One region of the Vibrio cyclitrophicus genome, then DNA from elsewhere that is predicted to be linked to it. Evidence: riboswitches for the same ligand, from Rfam matches in the RefSeq annotation. Region 1 holds a riboswitch; the other holds the start of a gene.
What was found. Region 1 has a riboswitch for lysine ahead of OCW38_RS09430 (Na+/H+ antiporter NhaC family protein). Riboswitches for the same ligand answer to the same signal wherever they lie in the genome.
Positions count from the first base shown of each region.

Region 1 (8,359 bases):
TCTTTATCTGTAGATAGAGGAAGAACAGTAGGATCTTCAGCTCCAGGCAATAGCGCTTTAATTTGCTCTAATTGAGACGTTGGTGCGTGAAGCATGATGTACTTCGACTCTTTCGCTTGCTGAACACCTTGCATACGAGTCAGTAGTTTTTCAATTAATGCTTCTTTGTCTGCATCAAATTCGCCGGTGCGTTGAATTAACGTTGCTTTAGATTGAAAAATAGCTTCTGCTTCTTTTAGGCCATTCGCTTCTAGCGTAGCGCCTGTAGAAACCAAATCTGCGATAGCGTCCGCTAGTCCAGCTCGAGGTGCTACTTCAACTGAGCCTGTTAGCATACAAGTGCTGAATTCAACACCCTGCTCATCCATGTAGGCTTTTAGTAGTTGTGGGTAGGTTGTTGCAATACGTTTACCCGCTAGGTCTTGTGGGCCGTTGTATTCTTCATCTTTGTTGATAGCGATAGAAAGGCGGCAACCACCGAAATCTAAACGACGTAGTGTGTGAAATTGCGATGGCTCTTTTAGAGCAACGCGGTCTAGGCGAACTTCTTCTAGCTCATTTTCACCAATGAAACCTAGGTCAACCACACCGTCCATGATAAGACCTGGGATGTCATCATCACGAACCAGTAACAAGTCGATTGGCATATTAAGTGAATGAACCACTAGGCGCTCACCCATGATGTTAAATTTAACACCACATTTTTTAAGTAAGTCTTGGCACTCTTTACTTAAGCGACCTTTCTTTTGAATTGCGATTCTTAGGCGTTGTGTCTGCATTGCTGTATCCCTGTGCAAATATTTGAATTTATTGATTATTTAAAAGTGCTAAAACTAAAAAACCCTCGGAAGACTTTGTCGTCCCGAGGGTTTAAATCTAAATTCTTTGACTTAACCTCCGGGAGAATTCTTGCTCCCGGGTATACGTAAATCTCCCCGAAAGACTAGATAGGGTGATGATGGTGATGAATGTTCATTACTAATTTACGCATACTTATAAGCTCTTAGGTTGTTTGCTGTCTTGTCTCCACACTAACTAAGCTGACATCCTTTTTCAACCATTTATTCGAACTTTTTTCACTAAAACTCAAATTAATTTAACAGGTACAAAAAAGGGAAGCCGCAGCCTCCCTTTTCATTATTCAATCAGATGATGATTAGCTGTTGCACGTCGCCATTTTGCAGCGAGAGAAATAAGCCAATGCAAAGCATACAGCAACAAACGTTAGAGACGCCGCACCAAATGCGATGCCAGTTGATGATGTCATACCTAAGGTAATGAAACCAACACACGATACGAAGGCCACAGACAGCGCATAAGGAAGCTGAGTCGATACGTGGTCAATGTGGTTACAACGAGCACCGGTAGAAGAGAGAATCGTCGTATCAGAGATTGGAGAACAGTGATCACCAAACACAGAACCCGCAAGAACCGCACTTAACATAGGCAGAATTAGAGCGATGTCAGAGGCTGCAGCCATGTCACCCGCGATAGGAAGCATGATACCAAATGTACCCCATGATGTGCCTGTCGAGAATGCCATCAGGCCAGCAAGAAGGAACAAAATAACAGGTAGCCAGTGGTAATCAATGTTACCTGTTGCTAGAGACGAAAGGTAAGAACCGGTTTTCATGTCACCGATAACAGAACCGATAGTCCATGCAAACACAAGAATCAGGATAGCGCCAAACATAGAGCTAGCACCGATCCACATTGTTCTTGCGATATCAGACATTGGCAGCTTTTGCTTAAACACTGTCGCTAGCGCAACAAGCAGGCCAACAACACCACCGTAAACAAGAGACTTGCCTACATCTGTATTTTCAAACGCACCAAGCAAGTTGAATGCTTGACCGTCAGCGGTAAGCGCTTGACCACCGGTATAAAGCATTGCAGCTACCGTCGCTACGATTAACGATACGATTGGCATAACGAGATCAGAGACAGAGCCGTTTTCACTCTCTTGAATGTCTAGCTCTTCATTTAGGTCGTGAGCTTGCTTTTGATCGTTGTCACCTTCAAAGCCACGGCCTTGAGATGCTTCGATCTCATGTTCACGCATTTTACCAACATCTAGACCGAACCATGCAACGGCAAATACCATTAATAGTGCGAACACAGCGTAGAAATTCATCGGGATAAGACGAACGTAAGCACCCAATGCTGAGTACTCTGTCACACCGTGTGTTACTAAGATGCCACCAATAATAGTAATGATGTAAGCACCCCAGCTAGAAGCCGGCATGATCACACACATTGGAGCAGCAGTAGAATCCAGAATATAAGCAAGCTTAGCGCGAGATACGTAAAAGCGGTCTGTAACAGGACGAGAGATAGCACCTACCGCTAAGCTGTTGAAGTAATCATCAACAAAAATGAACACACCCAAGAAAGCAGCAAGTAGTTTTGAACCACGTTTGCTCTTAACACGAGACTGGGCCCACTCAGCGAATGCTCGCGTACCACCAGATAATGTTAATAAGGCGGTTGTCATTCCAAGAATAATTAGGAATGCGACGATGCTCATGTTCCAGGTATTAATGCCACCATCTTCGATGAAAACACCAGAAGCTTTAGTAAACACGTAGCTAGCTGCGTTACCTACTGAGTAATCAGCAAGTAAAATCGCACCCATAACGATACCGACACCCAAGGAAACCAATACACGGCGGGTAACAATAGCGAGAGTTAAGGCCACAAGGGGAGGAAGCAAAGATAAAGGCGATGTTGCAAAATCTATTAAATTCATGATCTTCAAAAACCAGTTTTTTATTTGGCTAGAGATCTACTGCAGACAAACTTGATACGGCTTATCAAGCTCATGTTGAACTAAGCGAAAGGGAAGTGAACACTTCACCCAACCCTACAGTAGCGCTCCATAGTTTAAAATTAAGACTATGGCAGTGTTGTACCTATTGAGCACAACCCCAGCAAATTGCTTAGATATACAATTTACTTCGGCAATTAGACCTTTCATTCCCGTTCATTGGCATCACCCCAACGAAAACTACTTTTTATAATTGCACCTCTACGTGCGATAACATTATTAACCGTTGAAACCAAAGTTTAACAACAAATCAACCAAAGCATCGCATCAGGTAGCCGCAATTGTACTCATCAAGGGCAGCATTGCAACATATCATTCCGACAAAAATAGTTTTTTGTTAATGAAGTAATCAATAGAAGAATAGTCAACTTAAGGTAATTACTCCACCAGTCACATATCAGTTTTTTAGATATTCTTAATAATTATTATAAATTCACTAGGAGTTCGCCTTTTCATTTTCAACTATTCATCTCAATTCTTTATTTAAATATGTAATAGAAGAAATACTATTTGTTTTATTCCTAGGCTCTGTTTATTATTAGGAGGATTATTTAGTTTACCTTGATGGGAAATATCATGTCTGAATTAACAAAAACTTTATTAAATATCCGCAGCCTTCGTGCATTCTCACGTGAATTAACTCTTGAGCAACTTGAAGAAGCGCTAGACAAGCTGACTATTGTTGTACAAGAGCGTCAAGAGTCTGAAGCTGAAGAACGTGCTGCTAAAGCAGAGCAAGAAGCTAAGCTTTCTGCTATCGCTGAACAAATTGCAAAAGACGGAATTGATGTTGCTGATCTTATCGCTGCACTTTCTGGTGAAGCAAAATCTAAAACGACAAAAGCTAAACGTGCTCCTCGCCCAGCTAAATACAAATATGTAGATGCAAACGGCAACGAGAAAACTTGGACAGGTCAAGGCCGTACGCCTTCAGCTATCCAAGAACAACTAGATGCTGGTAAATCTCTAGAAGAGTTTGCTCTTTAACGCATCGTGTTTGCTAAGTGAATAATCAATAACACACTAAGCAATAGAATTAATATTTAAGTCGACCAAAGTATTATTTACGGCTTGAATATATTCAGAAACAAAAAAGGCTCCTTTCGGAGCCTTTTTTATATTTTGTTATTCGTTACTGGATTTGATAAACACAGTAGCGTACTTAATAAACCGAGAAGTTCATTTGATAAGTACGACACCTTATCTTTCCCAGTAAGCTTCTTCTAAACTGTCTTCTCTTTCAGGAAGACCACGAGATAAACGTGGAGAGTGTTGAACTAACACTTCATAACTTGCTCGGTTTGAATATTTACAAACTTGCGAGAAAGACGAATACGTCAAAAATGAATGTTGGTGCTTACTTGAGTTAGGCACGTTTTCTTTGTGGTATTTATTCGCAGCCATATCATGCAATAAAGCCGATAACGCAGCATCACCTGCACCATTGGTATTCTTGATCTTTTCAGGGCCACCCATATAAGGTGCAATGTGCGAATAGATCTTAGTCGGGTTGTCACATAAGTTTTTATGAGCAGGACGGCTAAACTCGTAACGGTTAAATTCCGCAATAGAACCCGGTAATAGAGGTAAAGACGTTTCACGCTTTGCGGCGTCTTCTGTGTAACCCGCCATAAATAGGCCAACAGGGCCTGCAGTACATAGAACTAAGTCAACCCACTCTAGCGCTTTGTCAGAAGCGGCAAGAGGATCACTTTCACCAGTTAACGCTTCCGCTTCGTCTTCGTTCATTGCAACAACTGTTACATGCTGCTCAAGGAAATCTTTCCAAAACTCTGGATCATCTTGAATAACGAATTTAGTTCCCAACGTTAATACAACGGGTACATCATATTTCTTCGCGTACTCGATCGCTTTCATTGTTGCATCAGGCATTGGGTCGCCAGGTTTACAACGAACTAAATAAGCGGTTAATACCAAAGCAGAAGCACTTTTGAAGATCTTTTCAGGAATACTCTCAGGTTTTAGTTGGTTCATTTGACCTTCGCTAATTGCGAAAGTACGTTCACCATCTTCAGTAATTAATGCAAAGCAGCGACCAATTGCGCCATCTACCCCTTGTAAATGATTCAGATCCATTCTGCTTGATGTATTACATAAATAACGATAACCATAGCTACCAATCTTAATATCTTGGCTCATTACACCTAGCAGCGTTGAACGGTCATCTGCCAGCACTGAATAGTTGTGTAATGTATTGCCGATCGTACCACCAGCATATTCATTGGTAATCAAGCACTGCTCTTTTAATTCTTGATATAAAGACTCTGCAGCTTCGTCACCGATGACTAGCGAATGTCCCTTACTTAAGCCATATTTTTCGATTAGCTCAGAACTCACTTTCGCTTCGATATCCACCAATGTTTGGTCAATGCCGATAATATGAGTACGTGACATTCTTTTACTAGTTTGAGCTTGGCTAACTAAAGGGTCACGAGCGTGAACCGGAAAATAGTGCTTTGATTTACGTTGTCCAGGGAATTTCATAGGGCTAGTCTAAGTCAAGGGGAAATAGGTGGCGGATTCTACCGCGCAATATTTAACGCGGCAATCTTTCAAACTATAGCAAACGTTTGCTGTACTATTTTTTTATTCGCCTTCCATAAAGCTTAAATCAGGCAGCATACCCAAATGCTCTGCATAACGTTTTTGATTGAACTCTGCACCATTTTTCATTACGTCAAATACTTCAATAGCCAGTGCACATGCCATAGCCGCAATTGCTTCTTCACGCGGTGTACCAGTCATCATTAAACGCATCAACGTCTCTTTCACTTTCACTGGTTCGCCATCCTCAAGCTGGTTCTCGATGATCTCAATCAGCTCTTCTTCTTGCATAAATTCATTTTGTTCAGACATTTTTTTATCTCAGGTCTTGGATTTCGAGCGACTATGCCACATATACTTCTGACATCCTAGCGACTCACCTCGCTCTCATGCGATTCTCTAACAAAGTCAGCGCACTATTTGTGCAAATGAAACTGTGATTCCGGTCTCGGATCTGTCACGGCGTTTCTCTTTCTGTTAGAATCTGCGACCAAGTAATAGTAACGGTGTTTAGACATGTCAGATATCAGCTCTGGAAACAGCGAAAAGAAAGTAATTGTCGGTATGTCCGGCGGTGTAGATTCGTCAGTATCGGCGTATCTTCTTCAGCAACAAGGCTATCAGGTAGAAGGCCTTTTCATGAAAAACTGGGAAGAAGACGATAACGAAGAATACTGCACGGCAGCTGAAGATCTTGCTGATGCTCAAGCGGTATGTGACAAATTAGGTATCCACCTTCACACTATCAACTTTGCCGCAGAGTACTGGGACAATGTATTCGAATACTTCCTTGCTGAGTACAAAGCAGGTCGTACGCCAAACCCAGACATTCTTTGTAATAAAGAAATCAAATTCAAAGCATTCTTAGAGTTTGCAGATGAAGTATTAGACGCAGACTACATTGCGATGGGTCACTACGTTCGTCGTACTTTTCCTACTCAAGAAGAGCTAGACGCTGGTGTGAAACCAGAAATGCTACGTGGCCTAGACAGCAACAAAGATCAAAGCTATTTCTTATACACATTAAGCTCAGACCAAGTGGCACGCAGCCTATTCCCAGTTGGTGAATTAGAGAAACCTGAAGTGCGACGTATTGCTGAAGAACAAGATTTGATTACAGCAAAGAAAAAAGACTCAACGGGCATCTGCTTTATTGGTGAACGTAAGTTCACTGAATTCTTAGGCAAGTACCTACCAGCACAGCCGGGTAACATCGAGACACCTGAAGGCCAAGTAATTGGTCAACACCAAGGTTTGATGTACCACACATTAGGTCAACGTAAAGGCCTGCATATTGGTGGCACCAAAGGTGGTGGTGGTAATGAAGAACCATGGTTTGTTGGTGAAAAAGATCTGAAGCGTAATGTGCTGATCGCAGTACAAGGTAAAGACCACCCTCTTTTGAAATCAGAGGGTTTGATTGCTTCTCAGCTTCACTGGGTAAATCGCACACCAATTACTGAAGTTATGACATGCACGGTAAAAACTCGTTACCGTCAAACCGATATTCCTTGTACAATCATCCCAATTGATGACGAGAACATTAAGGTTATTTTTGATGAACCACAGATTGCTGTGACCCCTGGTCAATCGGCAGTATTCTATCTAGACGACGTTTGTCTTGGTGGTGGTATCATCGAAAAGCGCATCTAACTATTATCAAACGAACGATAGAAGACAACTAGGAGTTACTACGTGGCTAATACACTTTATGACCGTACTATTGCTTTCGCCGGAATTTGCCAAGCTGTGGCTTTGGTTCAACAAGTAGCGAAAGACGGCCATTGTGATAAAGATGCCTTCGAAGCTTCACTCAGTGCTATTTTGAATACCAATCCGGTGAATACTGTGGGCGTATTTGGACGTGAAGCGAACCTAAAGCTTGGCCTTGAGTGCTTAGTAAAAGGAATCGATAGTACTCCAGCTGGTAGCGATATCACGCGCTACATCATCAGCTTGATGGCGCTTGAGCGTAAACTATCTTCTCGTAACGATTCGATGTCTCAACTTGGCGACCGTATACAAACGGCAGAACGCCAAACTGAACACTTTGATCTGTTTGACGAGCAAATGATCAGTAACTTAGCGAGCATCTACCTAGATGTTGTGAGTCCTATCGGCCCTCGCATTCAGGTATCTGGGACACCATCAGTACTTCAACAGACGTCGAGCCAACATAAGGTTCGTGCGCTTCTTCTATCAGGGATTCGAAGCGCTGTGCTTTGGCGCCAGGTTGGCGGTAAACGTCGCCACCTAATCTTCGGTCGTAAGAAGATGATCGAGCAAGCTCAAATCTTATTAGCTCGAATGTGATTTATTAGCTCGCGCCTCGTCGCGAGCTTGTTTTTTGTATCAACACAACTCTCACGCAAACGTTTGCGCAATGTGCGTGACAATTGAGATTGTTACTGGTATAAACCTCTCAAAATTTAGAAAACTCAATTCAGGAGAACACCATGGAACTGTCAGCATTGACTGCTGTTTCACCAGTAGACGGCCGTTACGGAAGTAAGACTATTGCACTACGCAGCATCTTTAGTGAATTTGGCCTACTAAAATACCGCTCTATCGTTGAAATTCGTTGGTTACAAAAGCTTGCACAAACTGATGCAATCGCAGAAGTACCAGCGTTCAGTGCAGAAGCTAACCAGTTTCTTGATGAACTAGCAGCTAACTTCAGTGAAGAAGACGCTCTGCGTATCAAAGAGATCGAACGCACGACAAACCACGACGTTAAAGCGGTTGAATACTTCTTGAAAGAGAAAGTAGCTGGCGTTCCTGAACTTCACGCAGTAAATGAATTCATTCACTTTGCATGTACTTCTGAAGACATCAATAACACATCTCACGCACTTATGCTTAAAGAAGCTCGTGACACTGTGATTCTTCCAGAAATCCGTAACGTAATTGATGCTATCAAAGCACTTGCGAACGAGTACCGTGATATTCCTCTATTGTCTCGTACAC
Region 1 is NZ_AP025480.1:2,156,528-2,164,886, forward strand. It holds gene hisG (ATP phosphoribosyltransferase) at 1-779, opposite strand, end outside; His leader region at 833-968, opposite strand; gene OCW38_RS09430 (Na+/H+ antiporter NhaC family protein) at 1,157-2,749, opposite strand; lysine riboswitch at 2,862-3,039, opposite strand; gene OCW38_RS09435 (H-NS family histone-like protein) at 3,404-3,814, shown strand; gene OCW38_RS09440 (inosine/guanosine kinase) at 4,028-5,332, opposite strand; gene OCW38_RS09445 (hypothetical protein) at 5,435-5,704, opposite strand; gene mnmA (tRNA 2-thiouridine(34) synthase MnmA) at 5,909-7,045, shown strand; gene hflD (high frequency lysogenization protein HflD) at 7,088-7,705, shown strand; gene purB (adenylosuccinate lyase) at 7,849-8,359, shown strand, end outside.

Region 2 (8,359 bases), 830 kb from region 1:
TCGATTTGAGTAGAGATTCGTCTTGGCGCATCGAGTTTCTTTACGATGGCTAACACGGCAATTGGATCGGTCGGGGAGATTAGAGAGCCAAAGAGTAAGCAGTAAATTAGATCAAATTGAATACCGATGAACTGACAGAACCCATAGAGCACAAAACCAATAAAGAATGTTGAAAATAGCGTTGCCCCTAATGCGAGTACTGTTATTTCCCACTTTTGGTCTTTTAGGTTTGGTAATTTAATTCCCAACCCGCCTGCAAATAGTAAGAACCCTAATATCCCTTTTAGAAGGAAATCTTCAAAATTGATACTGGCAACGGTCTCTGAGGCAATGTCTGCCAATTGGAACCAATTATTTTGTCCCGCAATGATAATCAATAGAGATAGCATCATTGAACCAGCTGTGATGGCGATGGTTGTCTGCATCTTACCAATTTTGGTATTCACGAAAGCAATAAGCATGGCAGCAGCGGACAAGAAGCATAAGGTGTAATAGACCGACATTGGTATTCCAACATGTAACAAAGTATGAATATGAATTTTCGTTGTCTCATGCTCAAATAGCAAACATTTTTTTGTCATGACTCGGTAATCAATTTCCTTTTTTAGACGTCTAGACTCCTTTTTAATGTGTGATAGGATGGAGGGATAATTAAAGGAATGAGGTTGTACTGTGGGAAGTAATGTAAGGCAAAAGATTGAAGCTCTGTTGAAGCAACGAATTTTACTGATCGATGGTGGCATGGGCACTATGATTCAGGACTATAAATTGGAAGAGCAAGACTACCGCGGTGAACGTTTTGCTAATTGGCATAGTGACTTAAAGGGCAACAATGACCTTTTAGTTCTTACACAGCCCAAGCTTATCAAAGATATCCATACTGAATATTTGGAAGCTGGGGCTGATATCCTCGAAACCAATACCTTTAATGCAACAACCATTGCTATGGCCGACTATGATATGGAAAGCCTTAGCGAAGAAATTAACTTTGCTGCTGCCAAGCTAGCTCGTGAAGCTGCTGATGAGTGGACAGCAAAGACTCCGGATAAACCTCGCTTTGTGGCAGGGGTGTTAGGTCCAACAAACCGAACGTGTTCTATATCCCCAGATGTTAATGATCCAGGCTACCGTAATGTTAGCTTTGATGAGCTTGTTGAAGCTTACTCCGAATCGACACGAGCACTTATTAAAGGCGGCTCAGATCTTATTCTTATCGAGACTATCTTCGACACGTTAAATGCAAAAGCATGTTCTTTTGCTGTTGAATCGGTTTTTGAAGAAGTTGGTATTAAATTGCCAGTCATGATCTCAGGCACCATAACTGATGCATCAGGCCGTACGCTTTCAGGACAGACTACTGAGGCATTCTATAACGCCCTTCGTCATGTTAAACCTATTTCGTTTGGATTGAACTGTGCACTCGGGCCAGATGAACTGCGAGAGTACGTTGGTGAGATGTCCCGTATCTCAGAAAGCTATGTTTCTGCTCACCCTAACGCCGGTTTACCTAATGCGTTTGGCGAGTATGACCTTTCTCCCGAAGATATGGCTGAACATGTTAAGGAATGGGCTGAAAGTGGCTTCTTAAACTTAATTGGTGGCTGTTGTGGTACGACACCAGAACATATTCGCCAGATGGCCGAGGCTGTTGACGGTGTAATGCCGCGCCAATTACCCGATTTGCCAGTCTCTTGCCGTCTTTCGGGGTTAGAGCCGTTGACGATCGCCAAAGAATCTCTGTTTGTGAACGTAGGTGAGCGTACTAACGTTACCGGCTCAGCTCGATTTAAGCGCCTGATTAAAGAAGAGCTTTACGATGAAGCGTTGAGTGTTGCTCGAGAGCAAGTAGAAAACGGTGCACAAATCATTGATATCAACATGGATGAAGGGATGCTAGACGCTGAGGCGTGCATGGTTAAATTCCTTAATCTATGTGCATCTGAGCCAGAGATCTCGAAAGTGCCAGTCATGGTCGACTCTTCAAAATGGGAAGTTATTGAAGCGGGTCTGAAATGTATTCAGGGTAAAGGCATCGTTAACTCTATCTCATTGAAGGAAGGGAAAGAGAAGTTTGTCGAGCAAGCTAAATTAGTTCGTCGTTATGGTGCCGCAGTCATTGTGATGGCCTTCGATGAAGTCGGCCAAGCCGATACTCGAGAGCGTAAAGTTGAGATCTGTACCAATGCCTACAACATTCTTGTTGATGAAGTCGGTTTCCCACCTGAAGATATTATTTTCGATCCGAACATTTTTGCAGTTGCGACGGGCATTGACGAGCATAACAATTATGCGGTTGATTTTATTGAAGCAGTAGGAGATATCAAACGCGATCTTCCTCATGCAATGATCTCTGGTGGTGTATCGAATGTTTCGTTCTCGTTCCGCGGTAATAACTACGTTCGTGAGGCAATCCACGCAGTATTCCTATACCACTGTTTCAAAAATGGTATGGATATGGGTATCGTAAATGCCGGGCAGTTAGAGATTTACGATAACGTGCCTGAAGATTTACGTGAAGCGGTTGAAGATGTAGTACTTAACCGTCGTGATGATTCGACAGAACGTTTGCTTGATATGGCAACCGAGTACCTAGAGCGAGCCGTTGGTAAAGTTGAAGATAAGTCAGCTCTAGAATGGCGAACTTGGCCAGTAGAAAAGCGCTTAGAACACTCTTTAGTGAAAGGTATTACCGATTTTATTGTTGAAGATACCGAAGAAGCTCGCGTTAATGCCTCTCGCCCTATTGAGGTGATTGAAGGCCCATTAATGGATGGTATGAACGTGGTTGGTGATCTGTTTGGTGAAGGTAAAATGTTCCTTCCTCAAGTAGTGAAATCTGCCCGTGTTATGAAGCAGGCGGTAGCACATCTAGAACCATTTATTAATGCAACTAAAGATGTTGGTGCGACTAACGGAAAAATCTTACTGGCGACCGTAAAAGGCGATGTTCACGATATTGGCAAAAACATTGTGGGCGTTGTCTTGCAGTGTAATAACTACGAAATTATCGATTTAGGCGTGATGGTTTCATGTGAAAAAATCCTTAAGGTCGCTAAAGAAGAGAATGTCGACATTATTGGTTTGTCGGGTCTGATTACCCCTTCTCTTGATGAAATGGTACATGTTGCCAAAGAGATGGAGAGACAAGGCTTTAAGCTGCCTCTTCTTATTGGCGGAGCAACGACATCTAAAGCACACACTGCGGTTAAGATTGAGCAGAACTACTCTGAGCCAGTTGTTTATGTCAATAACGCATCTCGCGCTGTAGGCGTTTGTACTTCATTACTCTCTGATGAATTGAAACCTGCTTTCGTTGAGAGGTTGAACATCGATTATGATCGAGTTAGAGACCAACACAATCGTAAAAAACCTCGTACCAAGCCCGTCACACTTGAGAAAGCTCGTGCCAATAAAGTTGCTATCGATTGGGATGCCTACACTCCCCCTGCGCCCGCTAAGCCGGGAGTACATATTTTCAGTGATTTTGATGTAGCGACTTTGCGTCAGTACATCGACTGGACTCCGTTCTTTATGACATGGTCATTAGTTGGTAAGTACCCAGCAATCCTTGATCACGAAGAGGTGGGGGATGAAGCTAAACGACTATTCAAAGATGCCAACGATTTGTTGGATCGCGTAGAGAAAGAGAAGTTACTTGAAGCTCGTGGTATGTGTGCCATGTTCCCTGCGAACAGTGTGGGTGATGATATCGAGGTGTATACCGATGAATCCCGTACAGAAGTGCTGAAGGTTCTGCATAATCTTCGCCAGCAAACCGAGAAGCCAAAAGGTTTTAACTACTGCTTGTCAGATTACATTGCTCCAAAAGGCAGCGGTAAAGCTGACTGGATTGGTGGCTTTGCGGTTACTGGCGGTATTGGTGAGCGAGAGCTTGCTGATGAATATAAAGCTAATGGTGATGACTACAATGCGATCATGATTCAGGCGGTTGCGGACCGTTTGGCTGAAGCGTTTGCAGAATATTTACACAAAGAAGTGAGAAAGGACATTTGGGGTTACTCGCCTGATGAGGATTTGTCTAACGACGATTTGATTCGAGAGAAGTACCAAGGTATTCGTCCAGCTCCGGGTTACCCTGCTTGCCCAGAACATACAGAGAAAGGCACATTGTGGGAGTTGATGGACGTTGAAAAAGCCATCGACATGTCACTAACCACGAGTTACGCAATGTGGCCAGGTGCCTCAGTGTCGGGTATGTACTTCTCTCATCCTGATTCGCGATATTTTGCGATTGCACAGATTCAACAGGATCAAGTAGAAAGCTATGCTGATCGTAAGGGCTGGGATATGTTGGAAGCTGAGAAGTGGTTAGGTCCAAACATTAACTAGTTTGAATCTATGACGAGCTTTGGTTCGTAAAGTAAAAAAGAGAAAGGGTTGCTCAAGAGCAACCCTTTTTGTATCTGGGGTTTGGTTAATTAAAACCAATTAATTAACCATCGCCTTATTCAAATAACTCTTGGTGAAGTTTTTGGATCGCCAACTTAGAAACAGATGCATCTAGCAAGAAGCATAAGTTGTGTGGGCTTGCTCCGTAACAAATCATACGTAGATTGAAATCTTCCAGAGTGCCAAACACCTGCTTTGCATAGCCTTTATTTTCACTCATGTTGTTGCCAATAAGCGCAACAAGGCATAGGTCGTGTTCAATATCTACAGAACACAACTCTTCAAGCTCCAGTCGAGCAGCTTCTGGTAACTCAGGAGCGCCACCTGATGTGTCTGTTTGATCGAGAGTCAGTGAGACACTGATCTCTGAAGTCGTGATGAGATCGACTGAGATCTTATGTTTAGCAAGGATCTCGAATACCTTCGCCAAAAAGCCGTAAGCATGGAACATGTTTGCACTGCGAAGTGTAACCATCGTTTGGTTGCAACGAAGAGCAAGTGCTCTGAATAATGGTGAGCTTTCAACTTCTTGGCGAATCCAAGTTCCACCTAACTCTGGTGCTTTAGAAGAGCCGACAAATACCGGGATTTGGTGGCGCAATGCAGGTACTAGAGTTGAAGGGTGCAGTATCTTCGCACCAAAGTTTGCCATTTCCGATGCTTCGCTAAAACTGATCTCTGGAATAGGAGATGCTTTCGGTGCGATGCGTGGATCTGTCGTGTAAATACCCGGAACATCTGTCCAGATTTCCAACCCCATTGCCTGTACTGATTCGGCGATCAGCGCGGCGGAATAATCGCTGCCACCACGGCCTAAAGTCGTGGTGTTACCTTCGCTATCTGCACCGATAAAACCTTGAGTAACCACAACTTGCTGTTGGCAAAGTGGTATAAGCTTCTCTTTTGCTAGGGCTGAAATATCTTCAAGTTGTGGTTCTGCTTTACCAAAATCACCATTAGTGCGCATCACTTCTCTGATATCAAAACGAACGGCTGGTGTACCTCGTTCACGAATAATCTGAGCCAAAATGTGTGTCGACATCAGCTCACCACATGCGACAAGGTGATCTGTCAATTTAGTGCTGGCTTGAAATGATGCAGCTTCTGCGGCGCTCGCAATATCATCGAGAATACAATGTACGTCTTTTTCGATACTGATTGGATCAGCTAGCTGATCGAGAATTGCGTTATGAATGTCAGTCAGTTGCGTCATCAAATCCTGACGACGAGCTTTGTCTTGAACCCCATTCGCGAGTTCAACGAGTAGGTTGGTAACGCCAGAGCATGCACTGCTCACGACCAGTTTCGTATTCGAGTTATTTTCAATAATAGCAGCACAACGGCTCATTGCTTCAAAGTTGGCAACACTTGTTCCACCAAACTTAGCGACATTAAAAGAACCAGCTACATTAGATGCACTCACGATATATCTCCCACGACTTCCTAAAATAAAATTACGGTTGGGTAATCCAACGTCCGATGTTTTTCGAAGAGAGTATTTAGAGCAAAAAGAGAGGAATTATTAGAATAGTAACCTCAGAAGCTCCTCACCATATAGAAATGGCGACAGTTGCCGGGATTCAGCCCGCTCAACCGATAATAAAGGTCCTGCATCCTTTTATTATCTCGGCACTGCTCCCCCTTAATGTTTTGTATTGGAAATGCGGTTCCACAAAACATCTGCCTGGGCAGTGCTCCTCTTCTGCTAGATAGCCATTTCATTGAACGTGTTTGCGGTAACAATGTCAATCCGTAACTGGAGATATTTAAAAAATAATTTTAACAATTATGTGACAGTGGTGTGACCTCAATACTTATGGCTAATTGCTGAGGTAATCAATTTGCTTTAGGGTGGATTGTTCACAACATTAACGTAAGGGATGTACATGTCTAATTTAACACTCACTACTGCTATTGATAGCTTTTATCCACCGCACCGAACGTTAATGGGACCGGGTCCTTCAGACATTTCGCCTCAAGTCTTACAGGCCTTAAGCCGCCCAACCATTGGTCACCTCGACCCGTTATTTATCGCGATGATGGATGAGCTGAAACAACTCCTTAAGTATGCATTTCAAACAGAGAATGAATTTACGATTGCTGTCTCTGCTCCAGGCAGTGCAGGCATGGAAACCTGTTTTGTTAACTTGATTGAGCCTGGCGAGAAGGTGATTGTTTGTCGCAACGGTGTCTTCGGTGAGCGTATGCGAGAAAATGTGGTTCGCTGTGGTGGTGAAGCGATCCTTGTAGATGATGAGTGGGGCAAGCCCGTTTCCGTTGAAAAGGTCGAAAAGGCATTGGCAGAAAACCCTGATGCAGTTGCTGTCGCATTTGTGCATGCAGAGACGTCTACTGGCGCGTTATCGGATGCTCAAGTTATCTCAGCTATCGCTCGTCAGTTTGATGCGTTAACGATTGTTGATGCAGTAACGTCTCTAGGTGGCGTGCCATTACTAGTTGATGAGTGGCAGCTTGATGCGGTTTATTCGGGTAGCCAAAAGTGTCTGTCTTGTGTGCCAGGGCTATCTCCGGTGACCTTCTCTCAACGTGCTGTTGATAAAATGAAAGCCCGCCAAGCTCCCGTACAAAGCTGGTTCTTGGATCAAAGTTTAGTTTTAGGTTACTGGAGTGGAGAAGGCAAACGTAGCTATCATCATACTGCACCTGTGAATAGCCTCTATGCTCTGCATGAGTCACTGGTATTGTTGAAAAATGAAGGTCTGGATAATGCTTGGTCGCGTCACTATGCGATGCACCAAGAACTGAAAGCTGGCGTAGAAGCTTTGGGGTTAAAATTTGTGGTTGACGAAGAGAGTCGCCTACCTCAATTGAATGCGCTTTACTTCCCTGAAGGGATTGATGAATCCAAAATAAGAACGCAGTTGTTAGAAGAGTATAATCTTGAAATCGGTGCAGGCCTTGGTTCTTTGGCAGGAAAGGCTTGGCGTATTGGTTTAATGGGTTATGGCGCTCGTAAAGAGAACGTCGCATTGTGCTTAAAAGCACTAAAAGATGTATTAGAATAATTAACCGTAAAATTCGAAAAAAAAAGCGCACGAGAGATCGTGCGCTTTTTTTGTGCCTAACTTAAGCCTCCAAAGTCTACCGCTTTAGCTGCATCAATATCACTTGGCAGAAGATACGTTGTTCTCAGCGGCTGAAATTTTCTTATACTGAACTTTTGAAAAATCTCTATTTGGAAATAAGAAGCTTGCTTCGCTCCGAATTTGTTCTGCTTTGCTGTGATCGCCTAAACCCTGATACGCGAGGATTAGGTTACTGTAAAACGCGGGTCTTGGTTTACTCTTTATTATTTCCAAAGACCAATCAACATAAGGCTGAATAAGGCTCGGATCAGCTTTGTAGAGCCCAATGTTGAGATACGTGCTGTACACATCCCAATCATAGCGATCTTTCCATACTACGGGATTCGTAACTTGCTTAAGAATATCTGGGTTCTTCGGCTTAGATTGTTCAAATTGAGTCAGCACATAATTGGTATGCAGCGCGCTCAACATATAGAAGCTCACCAAGATCGGAATCACTAAGCTCGACACTCTAAAGAGGGTTTTACTGACGATACTAAACGACTGTTGATAGTGCCGAGAAGAGCGTTGATCAACCCAGTAAATCAAAATGATAAAGGTGATCCAGTGAATCGCAGAGTGATAAAATGGATACTCGAGCTGAGAATGCAAGAGTATGGGTATAAATAGCGTGAGCAGTGCTAGACGAGTTCCTTTAGCCGAACTGGCTATACGTGACATCACCAGCACCGCAGCAATCAAGATACCGATGATTGGTACTATCCCGCCCTCAACTCCCCAAAAAAGAAACTCATTGTGAGGGTGATCCATGGATGGAAGGCCGGGGTGATAATTCGAGTTAAGTTGATGCTGGCGAGCCGTATATAAGGTGTATTCAGGTTCAAACTTCCCGTAACCATAAC
Region 2 is NZ_AP025480.1:2,987,565-2,995,923, reverse strand. It holds gene OCW38_RS13110 (cation:proton antiporter) at 1-503, opposite strand, end outside; gene metH (methionine synthase) at 673-4,350, shown strand; gene lysC (lysine-sensitive aspartokinase 3) at 4,466-5,833, opposite strand; lysine riboswitch at 5,943-6,120, opposite strand; gene OCW38_RS13095 (pyridoxal-phosphate-dependent aminotransferase family protein) at 6,297-7,436, shown strand; gene OCW38_RS13090 (PglL family O-oligosaccharyltransferase) at 7,536-8,359, opposite strand, start outside.
Region 2: linked by a shared signal. The riboswitch ahead of lysC (lysine-sensitive aspartokinase 3) and the one ahead of OCW38_RS09430 (Na+/H+ antiporter NhaC family protein) in region 1 are both predicted to bind lysine.